One region of the Paenibacillus sp. FSL R7-0048 genome, then DNA from elsewhere that is predicted to be linked to it. Evidence: a T-box and tRNA genes for the amino acid it is inferred to sense, from the RefSeq annotation. Region 1 holds a T-box; the other holds one or more tRNA genes.
What was found. A T-box is a leader RNA that pairs with one kind of tRNA and senses whether it is charged. The one in region 1 lies ahead of NSQ91_RS25935 (arginine--tRNA ligase), so its partner is inferred to be a tRNA-Arg.
Positions count from the first base shown of each region.

Region 2: it encodes a tRNA-Arg, which carries the amino acid that the T-box ahead of NSQ91_RS25935 (arginine--tRNA ligase) is inferred to sense. The anticodon was not compared.

Region 1 covers NZ_JBBORF010000001.1:5,839,844-5,843,226, reverse strand. Annotated here, with positions in the region: gene NSQ91_RS25940 (GH36-type glycosyl hydrolase domain-containing protein) at 1-184, shown strand, start outside; gene NSQ91_RS25935 (arginine--tRNA ligase) at 246-2,111, opposite strand; T-box leader at 2,152-2,370, opposite strand; gene NSQ91_RS25930 (hypothetical protein) at 2,620-2,979, shown strand; gene NSQ91_RS25925 (collagen-like protein) at 3,025-3,383, shown strand, end outside.
Region 2 covers NZ_JBBORF010000001.1:969,691-973,073, forward strand. Annotated here, with positions in the region: rRNA gene NSQ91_RS04125 (23S ribosomal RNA) at 1-131, shown strand, start outside; rRNA gene rrf (5S ribosomal RNA) at 277-393, shown strand; tRNA gene NSQ91_RS04135 (tRNA-Ile) at 451-527, shown strand; tRNA gene NSQ91_RS04140 (tRNA-Asn) at 531-606, shown strand; tRNA gene NSQ91_RS04145 (tRNA-Ser) at 612-704, shown strand; tRNA gene NSQ91_RS04150 (tRNA-Glu) at 720-791, shown strand; tRNA gene NSQ91_RS04155 (tRNA-Val) at 798-873, shown strand; tRNA gene NSQ91_RS04160 (tRNA-Met) at 889-965, shown strand; tRNA gene NSQ91_RS04165 (tRNA-Met) at 1,037-1,113, shown strand; tRNA gene NSQ91_RS04170 (tRNA-Asp) at 1,139-1,216, shown strand; tRNA gene NSQ91_RS04175 (tRNA-Gln) at 1,233-1,307, shown strand; tRNA gene NSQ91_RS04180 (tRNA-Lys) at 1,315-1,390, shown strand; tRNA gene NSQ91_RS04185 (tRNA-Leu) at 1,406-1,490, shown strand; tRNA gene NSQ91_RS04190 (tRNA-Gly) at 1,498-1,572, shown strand; tRNA gene NSQ91_RS04195 (tRNA-Arg) at 1,583-1,659, shown strand; tRNA gene NSQ91_RS04200 (tRNA-Pro) at 1,692-1,765, shown strand; tRNA gene NSQ91_RS04205 (tRNA-Gly) at 1,778-1,848, shown strand; gene NSQ91_RS04210 (YdeI/OmpD-associated family protein) at 1,950-2,414, shown strand; gene NSQ91_RS04215 (GreA/GreB family elongation factor) at 2,484-2,939, opposite strand; gene NSQ91_RS04220 (sporulation protein Cse60) at 3,336-3,383, shown strand, end outside.

The sequences.
Region 1 (3,383 bases):
CACTAAGGTAGACTTTATCTATCACCTTACAGGTCGTGAGATTAGTCAAATTACTATCAACGGTACGGAAGTGCAAACAGAAGGTACACCTAACCGCTATCGTAGTGGTGGTGTTCGCATCAAACGTGCGGACTTTGATCGTCTCAGCACGGAAGCTGGAAATGTGATAGAGATTTATAAGTAACATTATATATAGAAGGGCAATCTCCGCGTTAAGCGCGGAAATTGCCCTTTTTTTGTATCTTCTACATTCGGTTCGGTGTCGGTAACCCAAGCACTTCGAGCACATCTCCCAAGATGTCCTTGAATCTTGAAGTAAGCCAGAGGCGGAATTCGATCGTAGCTGGATCGCCTTTTAGAATCGGACATGCAGAATAGAAGTTGTTGAACAGTGTAGCTAAGGTATGTGCGTAAGTGCAGAGCGTATTTGGCGTTAACTCTATACTTGCTGAATGTAATATCTCGGGCCAGAGGCTTAGCTGTCTTAGCAGCGCAAGCTCTGCTTTTTCCAATTCGGAAGGGAACTGAAGCTGTGCGGCAGCTGTAAGGATTGGGATCGTAGCTTTACTCAAAACGCTTGTCGCACGCGCAAAAGTATACATCAGATAAACTCCGGTATTGCCGGATATTTCGGTAGCCTGTTTGAAATCAAACACGATTTCCGTTCCTAAATTAAACCGTAGCAGATAGTAGCGAATCGCAGCAGTGGCAATCAATCGGCTGGAGAGGCCGTCTTTATCGGAACGTGAGTGCTCAATGTTCTGTTCCATAAGCTCCACCAAATCGCTTACCTTAATCCCGATTCCCTGACGTCCGGACATAGCATAAGAAGATTTGCCTTCTGAAATATCTATACCCAGCTCGGCCGCCGAAGCGGGACTAAGAGATACAACACCATAGCTCACATGATGGAGTTTGTCTGCTTGCTCGTTATAACCTAGTGCCCCTAAGGCTTGCTTAACCATCTGTTGTGGATATTCCTGTCTGTAATCGATCACATTGATGACTCTGTCCGCCTGCCCATAAGATTCTTGGGTTCCAGTTAATCCAGTTGTCCATAAACCGGACGAGAATTCGCTATAGGAGAAATCTTTGGTCAAAAGACCAAATTTCCAGAGATGATAGGCAATATCTTTGGCTGTATACGTTAAAATCCCATTCGAACGCACCAGCACCTTATCGAGCTGATGCTCCTCTGAATCCGCTCCAATGTTAGCCTCTGTTCCTTGCTTCAGCACCCAGCAGCCTGCGAGTTTACCTTCAGTCTCTTGTACAAAAACGGCTGTCTGCTTCAGTAGCTCAGCTGCGGCTGCCCAAAATCCCTCTTTTAAAATACTGCTCTCCCATACCAGCAAATCATAATAAATCCCAAAATGTTTCATTTCCTCTACATGCTCTCTAACGATGCGTTCAGCTACAAGGTTGCCCAGCCAGGCTTCGTTACCGCCTCCTAGTTCAAGGGAGTGCAGTATATCTGTGCGCTTGTGTGTCATCTCTGGGTTCAGCGCATATTCTTTGTTCACTTTGGCATAAAGATCCCAGCAAAAATCACCGAAACGTTGGTGTTTCCCTTCTAAAGGTATATTTAATAATCCAACAACTGTATCCGCCAGCTGATTGCCGAGATCATCAATGTAGTTATGAACCTCTACGTTATACCCAGTTCTTTTCATAATTCTGACTAGAGTATCGCCGATACAGGCGTTTCTTAGATGACCTACGTGAGCGGCTTTGTTGGGGTTGATAGAAGTGTGCTCGATGATGACTTTTTCGCCAGTGCTGGCAGGCAGTTCAAAGGAATGTTCAGCCCAGCTTTGCCAATTCATATACAAATTGATAAATCCGGGAGCAGCGACTTCAACTTTTTGTAAAAGACCGGCGAAGCGCCCTTGGAATTGAAGTTCTGCTTTCACTAATTCTGCTATGACCATTGGGGATTTTCGTAAAGTTTTGGCTAGCTGCATAGCGATATTGCATGAATAATCACCATGTTCTAGATTTGCTGGCTGTTCGATCAGAATGGCAATGTCCTCTGGATAGTCAGCTCCTAAGGTATTGAATACACGTTGTACACTGTGCTCGATTCCGTCTTTGATGATTTGATTTAACATGGTATACCCTCCTTTGAAAATACAAAAAAGCCCTCGTCTCAAAAGAGACGAGGGCTTTAGCGCTCGCGGTACCACTCTCGTTGCTGAACAAGTTGTTCAGCCACCTTACGGGATAACGGCCTTCAGCCGGGACTTCCTACTAAGGTTCAGAAGTCCATCTCACGGGTGCGCTTCATTAAAGGGATCTGTACCGGCTTACACTCTCCCGGCTCGCTGAGGACTAGATCTCGTTAACTACTCTCCCGCTCATCGATGCTTAATTAATTTTTACCAGTATACCTAATATTTCATAAAAAGCAATAGTGGTTAGCTTCTTAACAATCTTGGTTGCTCTTTGTTGTTAGATTATCAGTTTAGTAGATTATAAATTTGAAAAAAGAAGGCTGTCTTGTTATAGGACTAGCTGTTCCTTTGCACAACAGTCCACACGCTAACTCAAGCCAAGGAATATTACTATACGGAGCCACTAATCTTTCAAATTGTAGTGGAAGGGAGGAGTGAATAAAACATGGCTATTTTTTCTACTGGACCTATAGATAACAGCCCGATCCTAGGGGTCAGACCGTCGCAACTGGTAACCGTAAAAGTAGTTAATCGGGATTCTCTTAATCCTTATAATCTAGTTATTCAAGGTTTCCTTCTTAACGGATCAAGAACGATGTATGTGAATGAAACAGTAAATCTAGCACCTAATCAAGTTTTAACTAAGAACTATTTTGCCGACTTGGACGCATTTGAATTTGTGTTTACAACATTAGAAGCAGTTGAAGCAGAGGTTGGGATTTCAGTCTGGGGAAAACAGAACTCGGGGGCATTGGTAGATCCTCATCGCATAGTTGCGTGGGAGAAGCAGGCAGTATTAATTTAATAATTATTTTTGTGACACAGTTAACGTTAAAGGAGTGATGAGAAATTGAGTTATTTATCTACCGGACCGATAGACAATAGTATGGTAGGGGGTGTAAGACCTACTCAGCATGTTACTGTCAAAATTGATAACCGAAGTGACATTGATTCATCAATGGCTCTTGTTCAAGGATACTATATGGATGGGACAAGAACTTTATATGTCAGCGAGCTGATAAATGTAGCACCTAATGAAGTTATAACACGTGATTATTATGGCGATTTTGATGCGTTTGAATTTATTTTTACAACTACAAGTCTGGTAGATGATCCGATTCAAATCTCAGTATGGGGAAAAAATAGCGTTGGCCAGATTGTGACTGCCCATCGACTTGTACATGCAGAATTGCTTGGTGTAACGCAAGG
Region 2 (3,383 bases), 4.9 Mb from region 1:
GTGAAGCCCCCCTCAAGATGAGATTTCCCAATTAGTAAGACCCCTTGAAGACGACGAGGTAGATAGGTTGGAGGTGGAAGTGCAGCAATGCATGGAGCTGACCAATACTAATCGGTCGAGGGCTTATCCTAAAAATACCCCAAAAAGTGAAGAAAAGGCTGCGAAGCTAATTCCGAATACTTTCCGGGGGCCCCGAAGAGATGACGGGCGACGCAAATTCAATTCGGATTCAGTTTTCAGGCGATTAAGCCTGAGCATTTACGCTGTAAATGCCCGTTTGGTGGCGATAGCGGAGGGGTTCCACACGTACCCATCCCGAACACGACCGTTAAGCCCTCCAGCGCCGATGGTACTTGGACCGAAGGGTCCTGGGAGAGTAGGACGCCGCCAAGCGGACAACCACATTACCCGTGGTATTTTTTTTGCCCTTAATATTAATATGTCTTAGAAGGGCCTTTAGCTCAGCTGGTTAGAGCGCACCCCTGATAAGGGTGAGGTCGGTGGTTCGAGTCCACTAAGGCCCACCATATTCCCTGATAGCTCAGTTGGTAGAGCACTCGACTGTTAATCGAGTTGTCACAGGTTCGAGTCCTGTTCGGGGAGCCATTTATGGAGAGGTGTCCGAGTTTGGCCGAAGGAGCACGATTGGAAATCGTGTAGGCGCCACAAGCGTCTCGAGGGTTCGAATCCCTCTCTCTCCGCCATAAAATTATTAGCATGGCCCGTTGGTCAAGGGGTTAAGACACCTCCCTTTCACGGAGGTAACATGGGTTCGAATCCCATACGGGTCATATCATGGAGGCTTAGCTCAGCTGGGAGAGCATCTGCCTTACAAGCAGAGGGTCGGGGGTTCGATCCCCTCAGCCTCCACCATATTTTTTTCACTGACGCGGGGTGGAGCAGCCCGGTAGCTCGTCGGGCTCATAACCCGAAGGTCGCAGGTTCAAGTCCTGCCCCCGCAACCAATTTACTCTTATACATTATGTTTAGGGATAAGCTGGTATGGTGAAAATGAATAGTATATACTAATTAATGACGCGGGGTGGAGCAGCCCGGTAGCTCGTCGGGCTCATAACCCGAAGGCCGCAGGTTCAAATCCTGCCCCCGCAACCAATTTACACTTATGCATTATGTCTATGGAACCGTGGTGTAGTTGGCCTAACATGCCTGCCTGTCACGCAGGAGATCGCGGGTTCGAATCCCGTCGGTTCCGCCATTTAGTTAATTATTATTGGGGATTAGCCAAGCGGTAAGGCAACGGACTTTGACTCCGTCATGCATAGGTTCAAATCCTATATCCCCAGCCATTTATGAGAGCCATTAGCTCAGTTGGTAGAGCACCTGACTTTTAATCAGGGTGTCGAAGGTTCGAGTCCTTCATGGCTCACCATTTTCTTTAAAGTGTGCGCGTGTGGCGGAATTGGCAGACGCACCAGACTTAGGATCTGGCGTTTCACGACGTGGGGGTTCGAGTCCCTTCACGCGCACCATGTTTTTGCGGACGTGGCTCAGCGGTAGAGCATCGCCTTGCCAAGGCGAGGGTCGCGGGTTCGATTCCCGTCGTCCGCTCCATATAGATTTTGCGCCCTTAGCTCAGCTGGATAGAGCGTTTGACTACGAATCAAAAGGCCGGGAGTTCGAATCTCTCAGGGCGCGCCATTTTTATTACTAAGCAGTTATAGTATTGTTAACGGGATGTAGCTCAGCTTGGTAGAGCACCTGGTTTGGGACCAGGGGGTCGCATGTTCAAATCGTGTCATCCCGATTTTATACCTTTGCGGGTGTAGTTCAATGGTAGAACTTCAGCCTTCCAAGCTGATAGCGTGGGTTCGATTCCCATCACCCGCTTATAAAGAGAAACACCTGCCGGTATTAGGCGGGTGTTTTTTTGTATAGTTAAGCACGTATGGATACAATAGGAACTAGAGATTTTATTTGAGGAGGGGCCAATGTTTGAATTTGAAGCAAGGTTAGTCAGACCAGATACGAATGGGAGTTGGACATATCTTACGGTTCCTTTTGACGCTGAACAAATATATGAAACTAAATCAAGGATACAAGTTAAAGGAAGCCTGAATGACATTCCCTATAGAGGAACACTCATGCCGCATGGTAATGGGAAACATTTTATGGTCGTGAAAAAAGAACTGCGAGACTTAGCCCATGCTCAACCTGGAGATATAGTACGGGTGACAATGGAACAAGATCATCAATTGCGAGAGATAGAAGCTCCAGAAGATTTTCTGGACGCACTAAGCAGCAATGAGCAGGCAGAGGTGTATTATAACAGCTTGGCTTATTCCTATCGGAAGGAATATGTGAGCTGGATCGAAGGGGCGAAAAGACCGGAAACCAGAGCAGCAAGGATCCAGAAGTCAGTTAATAAGCTGGAAGAAGGTTTGAGGCTTAAATAATAGAACAGCGTCCTCCTCCTTAATATCTGGAAAGGGACGCTGCTGTAGCGGGTATATAAGGGATCGTCCTTATATAAGAACGCCTACTTCACCATTATTCACGAACTTAATGCTTTCGATCTTCACCTCTAGTTGACCTGAAGGAATCGCTAGCTGACAAGTACTGCCGAGCTCAGCCAGCAGCAGCTGCATGCCTATAGGTGACAACATAGAAATCTTGTTATTGTTAGGTTCTGCTTGGTTAGGAAATACGATGGTATAGATATCTGTAGTATTATCGTCCAAGTAACGAAGCTGCAGCTGACTTCCGATAAAGACCTGTGAATTTAAATCTTCACCATTGAACTCAGTTAGTAATTGTTCCAGCTCGGAGCAATAACGGGATAACAGCGTTTCAGCGTTGCTTCTATCCTTGCTCCGTACCGGAAAGTATTGATTTAGAAATGCGATTTTTTCCTCATCAAAATAGATAAGCTGCTGAAGCAGCTGTGTCCGTGAGCCTTCATAGATAAGACTATGGTTCATAGTAGATTTCACCCCCTCTAAGTAGCACATTCCTTGTAAACCTGTTATGGTGTGTTGCCATCTTAAAATCCCTCCTATACAAATAGAGGTCCCCCAATGGAGACCTTCTGATCAGTATACCAGCTTCTATTTGTAAATCCAATCCATTTTAAAAGGGGAATTAAAACCTTCTAAATATTGTAATGAAAACCTTTGACTATTACATACTTGGGTGCTATGATAGGCTGATGCATAGGCATTTCGTAGAAAACTGCGAAATGCCTATACTGTATTTTGAAGATATTTTTACATTAATTGTTACCTGGGGAGTGATACGCCATGTACATTTCGTTGAGTTCACATATAGATTCCAGAACTATAAAATAACTACTTAATTTATTAAAGGAGGAGATCAGGATGATTCAAGTTAAAGAGTTTGTAGATGCTGACAATTCTTATGCAGAG